3 regions of the Peribacillus sp. V2I11 genome follow, and region 2 is predicted to be linked to each of the others. Evidence: riboswitches for the same ligand, from Rfam matches in the RefSeq annotation. Region 2 holds a riboswitch; each other region holds the start of a gene.
What was found. A riboswitch is a leader RNA that binds a small molecule or an ion and turns the genes downstream of it on or off. The one in region 2 is predicted to bind preQ1.
Positions count from the first base shown of each region.

Region 1: it holds a riboswitch for preQ1, as region 2 does, so the genes downstream of both, queC (7-cyano-7-deazaguanine synthase QueC) here and QFZ73_RS08820 (QueT transporter family protein) in region 2, are expected to answer to the same signal.
Region 3: it holds a riboswitch for preQ1, as region 2 does, so the genes downstream of both, QFZ73_RS17970 (VUT family protein) here and QFZ73_RS08820 (QueT transporter family protein) in region 2, are expected to answer to the same signal.

Region 1 is NZ_JAUSYW010000001.1:3,673,073-3,677,993, reverse strand. It holds gene QFZ73_RS17945 (TetR/AcrR family transcriptional regulator) at 1-316, shown strand, start outside; gene QFZ73_RS17940 (DUF4260 domain-containing protein) at 370-717, shown strand; gene queE (7-carboxy-7-deazaguanine synthase QueE) at 781-1,509, opposite strand; gene queD (6-carboxytetrahydropterin synthase QueD) at 1,502-1,972, opposite strand; gene queC (7-cyano-7-deazaguanine synthase QueC) at 1,972-2,637, opposite strand; PreQ1 riboswitch class I at 2,693-2,735, opposite strand; gene QFZ73_RS17920 (methyl-accepting chemotaxis protein) at 3,230-4,129, shown strand; gene QFZ73_RS28970 (methyl-accepting chemotaxis protein) at 4,047-4,277, shown strand.
Region 2 is NZ_JAUSYW010000001.1:1,836,897-1,841,817, forward strand. It holds gene QFZ73_RS08810 (hypothetical protein) at 1-308, opposite strand, end outside; gene QFZ73_RS08815 (YbaK/EbsC family protein) at 451-972, opposite strand; PreQ1 riboswitch class I at 1,143-1,187, shown strand; gene QFZ73_RS08820 (QueT transporter family protein) at 1,194-1,679, shown strand; gene QFZ73_RS08825 (TVP38/TMEM64 family protein) at 1,802-2,458, shown strand; gene QFZ73_RS08830 (PAS domain-containing sensor histidine kinase) at 2,574-4,205, shown strand; gene QFZ73_RS08835 (cadherin-like beta sandwich domain-containing protein) at 4,259-4,921, opposite strand, start outside.
Region 3 is NZ_JAUSYW010000001.1:3,678,601-3,683,521, forward strand. It holds gene QFZ73_RS17950 (hypothetical protein) at 1-179, shown strand, start outside; gene QFZ73_RS17955 (HD domain-containing protein) at 226-1,197, shown strand; gene QFZ73_RS17960 (SRPBCC family protein) at 1,375-1,815, opposite strand; gene QFZ73_RS17965 (SRPBCC family protein) at 1,845-2,327, opposite strand; PreQ1 riboswitch class I at 2,601-2,643, shown strand; gene QFZ73_RS17970 (VUT family protein) at 2,694-3,236, shown strand; gene QFZ73_RS17975 (hypothetical protein) at 3,258-3,407, shown strand; gene QFZ73_RS17980 (PadR family transcriptional regulator) at 3,834-4,154, opposite strand; gene QFZ73_RS17985 (alpha/beta hydrolase) at 4,465-4,921, shown strand, end outside.

The DNA.
Region 1 (4,921 bases), 1.8 Mb from region 2:
TATAAAAATGGAAAAGATTTTATTGTGCTTCTTGGAGTTCGGTTTAACCCAACAGAATCATTATTCCATCATGTTTTTATCGAAGGAAAAAGAAATTCAGCAGTTACTTCAATTTGATTCTAATAAAACATACGAAAAGCTAATCCAGTCCTTGACGGACCTAACGGACAACAAATTGAATCCTGCATCCATATGGTCGATTTTTCTTTCTCTTCACGGATTCATAACTTTTTATATTAATTCTGAACTATCTTATCAAGATGTGAAAGGTTTAGCTTATTTTCATGTAAAAAATATCATCAGAAACATCATATAATTTTTTTGAACTTTATTGATCATTGGTCAAATAAAACTTTGGGAGGTTTTAAAATGGTAAAGAAATTCCTTCATATTGAAGGTCTCATGGTTCTGTTAGCGGTGATTTACATCTATTCGTTATATGAATTCAGCTGGTGGATTTTCCTTTTATTGATTTTGTCTCCCGATGTTTCCATGCTGGCCTATCTGATCAATGATCGGACTGGAGCAAAGGTTTATAACTTATTTCACACTTATACCCTGTCCATCTTCATTATTTTGCTGGCCATTTTTCTAAAGTCGGATTCATTTATGATGACTGGTTTGATTTGGACCGCGCATATTGGAATGGATCGCTTTTTTGGGTATGGCCTTAAATACACAACATCCTTCAAAGCTACACACATTCAAAGGCTGTAATAAGCTTTCCGCATGTAAAAGGCAGTGTGATTACGCATCACACTGCCTCCTGCTCTCTTTTCTTTACACGCCCCGCTTGTTTCCCCATATATAGGTATGCAGCTGGGGCAGCACTTTCACATCATTCAATTCATCATCTGCTATCACTTTATCAATTAACTCTTCGTACTTCTTCAAAAGACCGCTGATCAATTGACGATCATCCACTGTCCTGCTATCGTCATTGCCGACCTGCAGATAAAAAGGAATATCCGGGTAACGCCCATGTACATGTTTGGCATATTGATAATCTTCGTCGTTAAAGACGACGATCTTCAATGAGACATGGTTTTCAGGATTTCGATTGGCAAGGTTCGAGATGATTTGGTCGAGCACCGTAAAGTCCGTGTTCATTCCAGAGCTCGGCGGTTTAGGTGAAATAGTCAGTTCATCAATATCGAGAAACCAATCCTGCCATCGGCTCCCTTGTGTTTCGACACCTATTTTCATTTTATTTTCATGTAAGATCGCTATCAAGCCGTTTAGGTTTTTCAGCAGAGCCGGGTTTCCGCCTGATATCGTCACGAAGGAAAAACCGGAACCCCCAATTCGCTTCAGCTCATCCCATATTTCTTCGGCAGTCATCTGGACGGTATCTTCCTTACCGGTGCCATCCCAAGTAAATGCGGAATCACACCAGGCACAGGAATAATCGCAGCCAGCCGTCCGAACGAACATGGTTTTTTGACCAATGACCATTCCCTCTCCTTGGATGGTCGGCCCGAAGATTTCCATAACCGGGAGTTTACTCACTTTCCATCCACTCCCGTCTGGCTTCGGCATAGCTTGTCGGCGTTTCGTATAGTCGAACAAATTCGACTCTAGCACCCTCATATTCTTTTAATGAAAGGGCTTCGGCCATTTTTTCATAAATCCAGACAACCATATTTTCAGCTGTTGTATTCATGAGCGGCAGGGTTTCATTCAAATAACGATGATCCAGGTGGATTTCAATTTCATTTTTCCATATATCCTTGATGTCCCCAAAATCTATCATCAACCCGCGTGAATCTGTATACCCGCTCAATCCGAAAATGACCTTATACGTGTGGCCATGCAGGTTCTTGCATTTTCCTTCATAGTCATGCAGATGGTGCGCCGCGTCAAAGGTGAATTCCTTACTCACGAGAACCCTCTTGTTTGTATACTTCAATTGGCTGCGCTGAATATCTTCATCTATTTTTTGGAGTTTATCCACTATAGTAAAACCGTACATCATGAAAGCACCTTCCGTCTGCTTACATAGTCATCCAGTCCTTTTTTCCGGAGATTACATGCCGGACAATCTCCACAGCCGTCGGAGATGATTCCGTTATAACAAGTCAGGGTCTTTTCGCGGACAAAGTCAAATGCGCCAAGCTGATCCGCAAGCTCCCATGTTTCCTCTTTATTAAGCCACATTAGCGGCGTATCAATCACGAATGACTGGTCCATCGACAAGTTCAGGGTCACATTCAACGATTTAATGAATACATCGCGGCAGTCAGGATATCCGCTGAAATCCGTTTCACAGACACCGGTGACAATATGTTTAGCGCCTATCTGACTCGCCAGCACTCCGGCAAACGAAAGGAACAGCAAATTCCTCCCCGGTACGAACGTCGACGGCAATTCCCCTTCTTCTCCGTCCGCCACGGCAATATCACTTCTCGTCAATGCATTCGGTGCCAGTTGGTTCAGCAGCGACATGTCAAGGATATGATGGTTCACGCCCAATTCCTTGGCAATGTTTTGAGCGCATTCGATTTCCAAGCTATGCCGCTGATTATAATCGAACGTCACCGCTTCCACTTCCTCAAATCTCTCCAATGCCCAAAACAGGCACGTCGTACTGTCCTGACCTCCGCTAAACACAACCACTGCCTTTTCTTTCTTCTTCATTTCTATAAAACTCCTTTTTACGGAAAAAAACAGCACCCTAAGAATAGAGCACTGTTTCTCCTTAGTTTTTTTGAGAGGGTAGCTAGAACCTCTTCCGCCTTAACGCGGAATATTATATTTTTCCAAGTCAATGGTAACTTGAAAACGATAAGAAATCAAGATGTTTATACTTAGTGAATAGTAGGCCTGATGGAAAATTTGGTTATCTTTTCATTGCTTAAACATCCCATTTTTAACCGATAAAAAGAGTGAATAAAATATCGATAAAGGGGTTCATTAATTTGAAAAGCATTAAAACAAAGGTATTGGTGGCATTTTCACTCATCATATCTTTATTCGTCATCTTAGGAGCATTCAACATTTATAGCAGCAACAAGTCACTGGTATATTCCCAGGATATGAAAAGGAACTTCCGCTTCTTATCCAAGACGAAAAGCTGCTATATAACCTAGCACAAAGAACCGCATTCGCCAGAGCCTATATTCTATATGGTGACGATAGCTATAAAGAAAGGTTCTTACAATATACCGAAGAAAGCCTGGTCATCCAGGAGGATCTCCTGGCCATAAGCGATTCTGATAAAGCGAAGGAATTGATCGAGAAAAGCGTGGATTGGAGGACGATGATTGTAGACCGGGTATTTACACAATATGAAAATGGAAATGAAGAAAGCGCTAAAGAGATACTCAAAAATGAAGTGGCGCCAATTAGCAATGAAGTGATGGAGGGTTTCAAGGAGCTTGCTTCGGAACGTGAGGAATTGATTGTCGCTTCAGGTAAAACCGTCGTCGCACGCGGGAAATCGGTTAAGACGACAAGTATCATCATATCCATTGCGGCAGTCCTTATCGGCCTTGTGCTGGCGTTTGTTACTGCCAGCCTCATTACCACCCCCCTCCTTAAAATTAGGGACAGGATGAAAATGGCGGCTGACGGAGAGCTGAATCATGGGCCCTTGGAGAAAAAGTCATATGATGAAATGGGCGAATTAACGGTGTCAGCCAACCAAATGCAGAAAAACCTTCCTGATACGATCGAAAAAATGCTCGTTGCATCTCAATCCGTTTTCAATCAAAGCGAGGATCTGACTCAATCAGCAAATGAAGTGCAGCAGGGCAGCAAACAAATAGGGACTACGATGTATGAACTTCGGGAAGGTTCGGAGTCACAAGCCGACCGGGAATATGAAATGGTTCGCATGATGGATGATTTCACCGGCAGGATCGAGCTGGCCCACCTAGAAGGAGCGGATGTAGCTAAAAGTTCAACCGAAGTCCTTTCCTTAACCAAGGAGGGCACCACTTTAATGCGCAATTCGGTCCAACAGATGCAAAGTATTGATGGGATTGTCAAAAATGCCGTAGAGCAAGTGAAAGGGCTCGATTCTCAATCACAGCAAATTTCGCAGCTTGTGCAGGTCATCAAGGATAATATCCAATCAAACCAATCTATTGGCGCTGAATGCAGCCATAGAAGCCGCTCGTGCTGGTGAACATGGCAAAGGGGGGCCGATGAGCTGCGGAAACTCGCTGAAGAGGTCACACACTCCATTGGGGATATCACCAATATTGTCTCCGCCATTCAAACAGGTCCAAAAACGTCGTCCACTATCTGGAAGATGGTTATACACAAGTGGATGAATGCACGAAACAGATCACACTCACAGGCCGAACCTTTGAAACAATCAATCACTCTGTCGGAAATATGGAAAATGAAAATACAGCATATTACACACGAATTAAACTATATCTCCACAAATAGTAAAAAAATCAATCAAGCTATCGATCGCAGCCATTTCTGAAGGGTGCGCGTCAGGAATCGAACAAGTCTCCGCCTCCGCTCAGCAATCCAGCTCTTCAATGGATGAAATCACGAATCATGCCAGTGAACTTGCATCCTCGGCAGAGCTGCTGACTGAACAAGTTAAGAAACTCCAATTATGACACTAGCAATTTCCCGTCACATGAATGCGGGAAATTGCTCCTCCCATTATATGGGTTGTTTCATTTTCGTATATTCGGGGAATAAATAACTATATACAATAATAAACCATTAAAAAGCAAATCTATTAAAAGCGCTGGAAGTGAATATTTTCCTTTATTTTCAGAATATTTAGTGTATAATGAATATAAGGAATATTTTAACTGAAATAATCATTGCTTCCAATACCCGCTTTCTGCAAATCCCGACATTCCCTTTCAACACCATGCACGGTCACTTATACTCAGCAAGGATCCATTGCATGCTTACTCTCGAATCAAACTGTTCACAACTTTATTCACAC
Region 2 (4,921 bases):
TGGAGAAGCTGGATCAAAGGGGTTGAATCCGAAACCATTTCCCTTGGTGAAAAGTTTCTCAAATATTCTGATATAATCCCTTCACCTAGTTCATCCCTTTCGATATACCCGATGATTTCCCCTTGATCTTGCACGGCCAATATATCAAAATTCTTTTTTTCCAATGCTTTCTGGATATCCAGCGCCAGATCGTTTTTATGGCAAAACTCAAGCTCCTGGGCAATGCTCTTAACCGTTATATTTTCTTCATAGAGAGTTTTAAGACTAAGATAGCTGCTATTGCTTTTTGTATTGCTTCCATTAAACATCTTTCAACCTCCGCTCAGGAACACTTTCTGCCCATTTTCCGCTTTAATCATAGACCGATAAAATACATGCGGTCCTCACAAATAAAGTCCACCCTAGTGGACTTAATCCCATTCTGTGAATCTTTTTGGCACCATTAATTAATCAAAATCCATCAACTGCATTGCCTACCGCCGTTTCCCCATTCCCCTTTTCTTCCCATCCCTTACAAACATCCGCCCAATCCTTCGCACCTGAATATTCAAATAATTCAGCGAGTCTAAGTTCTATTGCAGAGTTCGAACTGCCGCATGCCGGGAACAATGACTCAAAGCGCTTCATCGATACATCAAGAAAAACAGCTAAATCGTTTGCCAGCCCAAACGGACAAACTCCACCGATTGCATGGCCGGTCTGCTCAAGCACTTCTTCAGGTGACAGCATTCGTGCCTTGAAACCGAACGTCTGACGAAATTTCTTATTATCCACTTTCGCGTCCCCAGCGGCAACAACCAAAATTGCATGATCACCTTCCCCCTTAAAGGAAAGAGTCTTAGCAATCCGCGCCGGGATAACACCGATGGTTTCTGCTGCTTCAATCACCGTAGCACTCGATGTATCGAACTCCATTACATCGCCTTCCCGATTCCATTGTTTAAGATGGCTTTTGACACTCTCGATCGACATTTTATATTCACTCCTTTGAAGTACATATTGAAATAATATCATCCTTCATTGCAATAAATCAAAATCCTATTGGGCTACTTCTCCTGCTTGGAAACTTATAAATTAAAACCATTCTTTACAAATTGACGAAACAAGCTTACATGGGATACCATTAATCTTCGGATAAACGCCTAAACGTGGTTCGTAACCATCCCACGATAAAAAACTAGGGAGAGAGTAAAATGAATGTTCGTACACTCGTGATAAACGGGTTATTGGCTGCCTTATATGTGGCGGTCTCATTGGTGTTTAAACCAATAGCTTTTGAGATGTTCCAATTTCGTGTACCGGAAATGTTGAATCATCTGATTGTATTCAATAAAAAGTATATCTACGGTATCGTCGGCGGAGTCTTCATATCGAATCTGCTCTTTTCTCCGATGGTTCCATATGATTTGATTTTTGGGGTTGGGCAATCTCTGCTCGCCTTATTGCTCGTCATTTTTGTTTCACGGTTCATAAAAAGCATTAAAGGACGGATGATTGCCACGATTATCTTTTTCACGTTCACAATGTTTTTAATTGCAATTGAACTGAACCTTGCCTTTGGCTTGCCATTCTGGCTAAGCTGGATGACTACGGCTGTCGGTGAGTTCGTTGTCCTCCTGATTGGTGCCCCAATCGTTTATGGAATGAACAAAAGAATTCAGTTTGAAAAGTGGCTTTAAAGGAATCTTCGGGTCGTTAACCCACTATAATGGAAAAGAGCTGTCTGCATGATGCGGCAGCTCTTTTTTTTCACCAATGAACTCGAAAATGATAAACTATTAGTAAGAATGGTGGTGACCCTTTGAAAAAAGTCCTGACCATAATTGGTCTACTGGTAATCGCAATATTTATGTACTCTAATGCAGAGTTGTTCACTTTGGTTTGGAAAAGTGATCTGGATTCTGTCATTGGCATATTGAAGGAAAACCTTTTGCTTACATTTATTGTGACATTCGTATTGATGTTTGTACAAAATTCTTTTACAATCATCCCCTTAATTTTACTCCTGATTATCAATGTCACGATATTCGGATTCATATATGGCTATCTTTGGAGTTGGTTTACAAGTGTTGTTGCCTCAGGATTCATTTTTTATGCAGCAAGAAACTGGTTTCAGGAGCTTCTCTTAAAGAAAATTGGAGAAAAATGGAAAGATGCTGTTGTGGAGCATGGCTTCATGTACGTTTTTACAGGCAGGATTTTCCCGCTTATCCCAACAAGCTTAATTAACTTGGCAGCTGGAGTCAGCACCGTCACTTTCAAGGATTTTTTATTAGCGACGGCACTTGGCAACCTTATATACTTTTTCTTCCTATCGCTGATTCCCTATGGATTGCTATCTGTTGAAATGAACCAATATACGCTAGCTGCTCTCGCACTCCTCTCCTTACTATTCTTCATTATCTATAAGCGTGCAAAAAAGAAGAAGAAACTAACCTTCTTCAGAAAAAACAGGTGACCTCATTGGCACCTGTTTTTTTATTTAGGATTCTGCATATATTTTTTTCCGATAGTTTGTTAAAATGTGTATGTAATTTTACCTTTGAAATGTCTTAAAATCAGGGAGAATCTCCATGTCCAAACGCTCCATCTTAGCAATATATATCCTTTCCGGGATTCTTACATTAGTCGTGTTCGACTATTTTTTAACTACAAATATCCATAACAAAGAGGTCTTCATTCAACTTCAAAGAGCGGAAGGCTTTGTTTTCCTTTTATCAATAGGCTTGATCTTATATCTTTATTTAGCTAAAAGGGAAGAATTCAAACAATTAAAAGAAGCGGAACAACGTCGGCGTACTCTCATCAATTCAATGGTCGATTTCGTTAACTTCAAGGATGGTGACGGCCGATGGCTTGAATCCAATACCTTCGGGCTGCAATTATTTCAATTGGAGCATGTAGATTATAAGGGAAAAAGAGACAGTGAGCTCGCAAAATACTCCGAATTTTATAAAGAGTCGTTGATCTACTGTGAAGTTTCCGATGAAGAAACGTGGGTAAAAGGGGAAATCACAAGGTGTGAAGAAATCGTCCCTCTTCCTGATGGCAATCACAAGACCTTTGATACGATTAAAGTTCCCCTGTTCAATGAGGATGGTTCACGAAAAGGCTTAGTCGTCATTGGCAGGGATATTTCTGAAAGGGTTGTCGCGGAGAATCAATTATTCGATAGTGAACAACGCTATAAATCATTGTTTGAACACAACCCTTATCCGATGCTGATGCTTGATTTAAACGGAATGATCACGACCGTAAATCCAAGGTTTGAAACAGTAACAGGCTTTCAACAGAAAGAAATACATGGCGCTTCATTCATTAATTTCAACTTTTCAGCAGAAGACGTGGAATTGATCCGTACATCTTGCCAATATGTCATAGAAAACCAAAAGGGGATCAAAAAAGGGAAAGATATAGAATTCCTGACGAAGTACGGGAAGACCATCTTACTTTCTTGTACGTTTGTCCCGATGATGGTTGGCGAGGATTTGGTCGGAATCATAACTTATGCTAAAGAAGTCACTCAAATTCGAGAAACCGAAGCACGCTTAAGAAGAACCGAAAAATTGTCAATAGTCGGCGAACTTGCCGCAAGTGTAGCCCACGAGGTACGAAACCCGCTGACCTCTTTAAAAGGTTTCGTCCAACTGCTTAAAAAGAGCGACCATCCCTATGAACAATACTACACGATCATGTTAAGTGAATTGGACCGGATCAATCTTATTGTAAGCGAGTTACTCGTTCTAGCAAAACCACAGGAACTTCCATTCAGCAAACATCAAATCATCGACCTGATGAATGATGTCAAAACCTTGTTGAAACCAGAGGCGGACTCGTACCCCACCCAAATATCAATATCTGTTAAAAACGAAATACCGCTTCTATTATGTGAGGGAAACCAATTAAAACAAGTATTCATAAACATGCTTAAGAATTCAATGGAGGCATCCGCCGATCACATTTGGATTGATTTCGAACGCATGGACAATAACCTTTCCATCACCATCAAAGATAATGGAAGCGGAATAGAAAAAAACCGGATAAAGCATCTTGGAGAGCCTTTCTATTCTTCTAAAGAAAAAGGAACCGGATTAGGACTGACAGTCAGTTGCCGAATCATTGAGGCGCATCGGGGAAAGGTCCGCTTTAACAGCGAACTTAACCATGGAACCGAGGTCCAAATCATTTTGCCCATAAATATATAAATTCGAGGACAAGCCTAAACCTTGTCCTTTTTTTGCAGGATTCAGAACCATCCCTATTTAAACAGGGCGGTGAAGAAATCCTTTATATTTCCAAAGAATGACACGGTCTCATCAGGTTGTTTCCCGTTTAGTATCCTTTGCCCTCCCGATGTATCCCTCTCCGTCTTGCCTGCTGTACTCATTTGCGTTGCCTCAACTTCCGCCTCTTTTGTTTTGACATCATCCACGGTTTCTTCCTCATCCATTTCCACATCCATATCCTTTTCGAAAACAAGGACGTAAGTACGGCGCTCCCCATCCTTTGAAACGGTAACGGAAATGGCCGTCTTCGCTTTATCCTTGATTTTCACTTTATTACTGATCTCACCGTCATATTCAATCGTCGCTCCGCTGGCATTTGTCATTGCACTCATTTCGACTGAAGAAACATCATTATCGACCTCGATATGATAGGTATGCTCATTAGATTCGAAAGACTTGTTCCATACTCCGGATGATACAGTCAGATTGTTCAACACTGGTGCATTATTGCCTTCCTCGCCTAAAGAATCTGCTGACGCTACCTTCACTATAGAATCCGTTTTCGGATTTTGCGTTGAAATACTTTCAAGTTGCTCTGCTTTTGGCACTTGGCTGACACCACTGCTTGGTTTTAGATTATTGGAGGATTCAGCTGATGCTAAAGATGATTTATTCCCCTTATCGGATGAAGGTTG
Region 3 (4,921 bases), 1.8 Mb from region 2:
TTAAAGTGTATCCACGAGATCAGGTAATACTAAATGAAATGATGATCATAGAGGGAGTTGATGAGGACAATCCAGATGATATCGATTTGAATGATGAAGAGGAAATAAAAAAATTGGCAAAAAAGCAATATGAGCAAAATCAAAAGGGGGAAATAATTTTTACAGAAAAGAATCAGTGAAATCACCTACCTGTAATGAGTAAACTAATGGGGGAGGCGGCAGTTATTGATAGTTTTGGATAGTATCTATGGGCAACACATTGTAGAGGGAGTTCTGAAAGAGCTGATAGTAAGCAAACCGGTCCAAAGATTGAAGGGGATACATCAAGGCGGGGCAAGTTATTTAGTTAATGAGAAATGGGATGTCACACGATTTGACCATTCAATTGGTGTGATGCTTTTAATAAAAGCGCTTGGAGGTTCATTAGAGGAACAAATCGCGGGCTTACTGCATGACGTATCCCACACTGCATTTTCACATGTTATTGATTTTGTTCTGGATTGTAAGGATGAAGATTATCATGAAAAGATATATGATCAAGTCATTACGGAATCCGAAATCCCATTTATACTGAAGGAATATGGATATGATTGTAAAGTAATTTTTCAATCAAAATGGGAATTGCTTGAACAGCCAGCACCTGAGTTATGTGCCGATCGGGTAGATTATACTCTCCGGGATATGTATCAATATGGACATATCACAATCGAAGCCATTAAAGAATTTCTAGAACATGTAATCATAATAAATGGAAGGATGTATCTGGATAATATTGAATCGGCGGAATGGTTTGTGAAAACGTATTACAGCGAAGTTATTGATTTTTTCATGAACCCACTTAATATATATGGCTATGATATCTTGGCAAAGACCTTAAAATTGGCTTTAGCTAAAAAACTGATCAGCCTTGATGACTTACTCGGTACAGATGAAGAAGTCATGTCCTTGTTAAGCTTGACTGAAGACCATGAAGTGCAAAGCCTGTTAAAACGAATCCATGGTAACGTAAAGGTGAAAGAAGATCAAGTGGAATACGATATACATCGGAAAAATAAAATGCGCCTGATAGATCCGTCCGTAATTCTAGGAACCCAATTAGTAAGAGCATCCAGTTTATCAGAAAAAGTCAAGAAAATGGGAATTGAAGCCTATAAAAAAGCTTCAAAGGGCATGTATCTAAAAGTGATTTCCGATTGAATTTCGTGTTAAACCATACGAAAGTCAAAAACTCAAGGGTGTTATTCATCCTTGAGTTTTTTCTCGGAAACATCTAAGTCTCCTCCCGTAAAAAAATAGTTGAATTAAACAATCGACATCTAGGAAGGAGCTTGATTAACGGATGCCTTATACATCTGAACCAGCACCCTTTAATAATTAAAAAACTAATGATGCTCTCAAAGTATTAATGCCATTTTCTAAATAACCCTTTAAACAGGTTAATGTATAAACCCAACCTTCCTTTTGTCCGATCATTTTGTTTATTATTTCAGGGTCATCTTCACTCAAACCTGATTCGTTTACTTCAATGATTGTACTCGTATTATCCAACTCTTTTAGTGTAATGGTAACAACTGTTTCTTGATCATTTCCGCCCCACGCAAACACGATTTTCCTATTTTCCTCGACTTCCAATACATTAATAACCACTTCAGCATCGTATTCGTTGTATCTCAATGTAGGCGTCCGGCCTTGTTCCCATCTTTCCGAACTCGATGAGAACCAGAAATTCCCGATTTTTTCAGGATTCACTATGGCTTCAAACACTTCATTAGCTGACTTGATTATCTTAAATTTCGTAGTTATTTGAGTATCCATTACTAAATCAACTCGCTTTCGATTTGTTTTTATTGTTTTCCACTATCCCAATCTACTGATATTGGCGGCAGGGTCCGTCCAGTTTCAAGCAAGCTCTTCAGGTTACTCAGAATGGCTGGCCATCCATTATTCAAGCCTTCAAAGGTATTGTCATCATATTCGAAATCTGTCTCCAAAAGCTCCTCATGCTTTAGCGTTAACTTCACTGTGGAACCATCCATTTGCTGCAGGACAAAAGTGACCCGAGTAGGATGCTCGCGAGGTGTTTCGTCTCCTGCCATGTTCCATGTGAACGAGAGCAGGCGCAGCGGCTCACACTTAAGTACATTACCAGAATCAGTAATACGCCCATCTTCCAGCAAATATTTAACACTTGAGCCTACTTGCCAGTCAGACTGGGCTTGGCACCCAAAGTGATATTTCTTCGTGACTTCACCGCTCGTCAGGGCTTCCCAAAGCTTCTCTGGTGTGGTTGCGATATAAATAGGATAGACAAACGCTGTTTTTTTCATCATTCTTTTCCTCCTCGCTTTTATCCTCATATCAAGATCGTAACATTATTCTATCAATGATTGTCTGCTTTTCATATACAGCCGGTCAAGTAGTTTTCTGCGACAAAAATCGGCAGAGTCTTTGCATTGAAGAAGATTTGAAGTGTATTGCTAATACTAAACGATATCCGCGGATTCGCACCATTCCCAGTGACTAAAATCGGGCGTATTGAAACTTCTTGATTTCCAATCGCTTTCAAGCTACGATAAATAAGGAAAATGATAATCCGCTGGGCGGAAGAGGTTCTAGCTACCCTCTCAAAAAAACTAAGGAGAACAGTGCTCTTTCTTAGGGTGCTGTTTTTTCTGTATAAGGAGAATTATGAAATGTTAAGGATTTTATTGTATTTAGTATCCATCATCACGGCGAATGTGGTTACAGCAGCTTTTGCGCCATTACATTTTGGCATGTTCATCATTCCGATGGGTACATTGCTCATTGGGGGAACCTTCATCTTTCGGGATCTGGTCCAGAATAAATTTGGCCGCGCGAAGACCTATATATGTATCGTCACTGCACTTATTTTATCTGCGTGTGTATCATTTTTATTAGGGGATACCTTACTGATCGTATTTGCTTCCGCCTTATCGTTCGTGGTCGCAGAAACAGCGGATACGGAAATTTATACCCGTTTAAAACTTCCGATGAGTTGGAGGGTGTTTTACAGCGGGATCGTTGGAGGATTTTTCGATTCGGTGATATTTGTCGTGATTGGCCTAAGTCCACTGGGTGCCAATATATTACCGTGGGAAGCTGTACCCGCTGCGGTTATCGGCCAAATCATCGTTAAAACTATCATTCAGACAATCGGTGCCGTACTGTTGGGACGAATCAACATAGAACTGGAGAAGCGTGTAGTCTCCAGTTAAATGCTAGGAGGGATGCACTCGATGGATGGAACAAAAAAAGAAGAAGATAAATGCTATTGCCTCGAGGCCTTTCGTGAAAAATATGGCCCGCATGTTCAAGGGGAATGTATGAAGCTCTCCTGCGCCAATTATCGCAAGCATAAAGGAATAGACAAAAAAGGACCAAATTAGGTCCTTTTTTTGCGTGATAGAAGTAAGGCACCAGTAAACGTGCTGAATCATAGTCCAGTATGAATTCACGAGTAAAACAGTAATACTCACGAGTAAATAGCTCAAACTCACGAGTAAAAGTGCGAAACTCACGAGTAAACAGTTCGAATTCATGGTGCAGGACGAAATCACGAGTAAACAGCGCAAACTCACGAGTAAACAGCGCAAACTCACGAGTAAAACAGCAGAACCTCACGAGTAAACAGCGCAAACTCACGAGTAAACAGCGCAAACTCACGAGTAAACAGCGCAAACTCACGAGTAAAACAGCAGAACTCACGAGTAAACAGCGCAAATTCATGAGTACAGCCCAAACTAACGGGTAAATAGCAAAAAAAAGCTTCCTGCGCCGTTCCAATAATGGGTGCAGGAAGCTTTTTATTTTGTTTAGAATTGCTCTGCGCTTTTCCGTACTAATTTTTCCAGGAAGAAAAAGCATTCTCGTTTCCGGTCAAGTTCGGTTTGTCCATTTTCGGTGACATGATAATATTTCCTGCGGCCTGATTCTGACTCTTTCCAATGGCCTTTTATGAATTCTTTTTTTTCTAACCGTTTCAGGGCGGAGTAAAGGGTGCCTTCACTTATTTGATATTTGCCCAAGCTCATTTCCTTCAAGATCTTCGTGATTTCATAGCCGTATAGCTTTTTTTGTGAAAGAAGTGAAAGCAAAAGGAGGTCAATGCTTCCCTTCATTAGTTCTTTATCCAAATAGATTCTCCTCCTTTTCATTTTTAAAGTGTAATACGTTGTACATCGTATCACAAGGTGCATTTTACTTTTCTTTAAAAAAATGGTTAAATGACGATTGCTAAATAAATTTAATCATAGTAAAATGTGCTTCGGAACGGATGAGTTGTGAAGAGTGTGGTAACGATACTATATACATGATTTAATTGTTTTAATGAGAATACGGAATAGGATAGAAGAATCCCTACTCAAGGGGTATTAATTGATTTTTTTTCGAAAATCATATAGATTCTATTTATTAACAAGAGCAGAGAAAGAAGGTCCTAGATAGATGAAAGTGAAAGCACCTGAGTCATTCACATACAGAGGTGGAAAAAGAGCTGTTCTTTTACTTCACGGGTTTACCGGAAGTACAGGAGATATGAAGAAGTTAGGAAAATACTTGAATGATCTCGACTATACTTGCCACGGACCTCTTTATAGTGGGCACGGAGTATCAGCCGAGGAACTTGTTAAAACGGGTCCAAAGGAATGGTGGGAAGATGTAGTTAATGGCTATAAATTCCTTAAAGAAGAAGGCTATGAGGAAATTGCAGTTGTAGGAATTTCTTTAGGAGGAGTTTTCTCGTTAAAAGTGGGAATTGAATTGCCTGTAACAGGGGTAGTTTCAATGTGCGCTCCGACGCAAGGAAAAAGTATCGATCGACAAAAGAACCGCTTGCTCAATTATGCACAGGCTTATAAGAAGTTTGAGGGCAAAGATGCAGACCAAATTGCTGCAGAAGTGA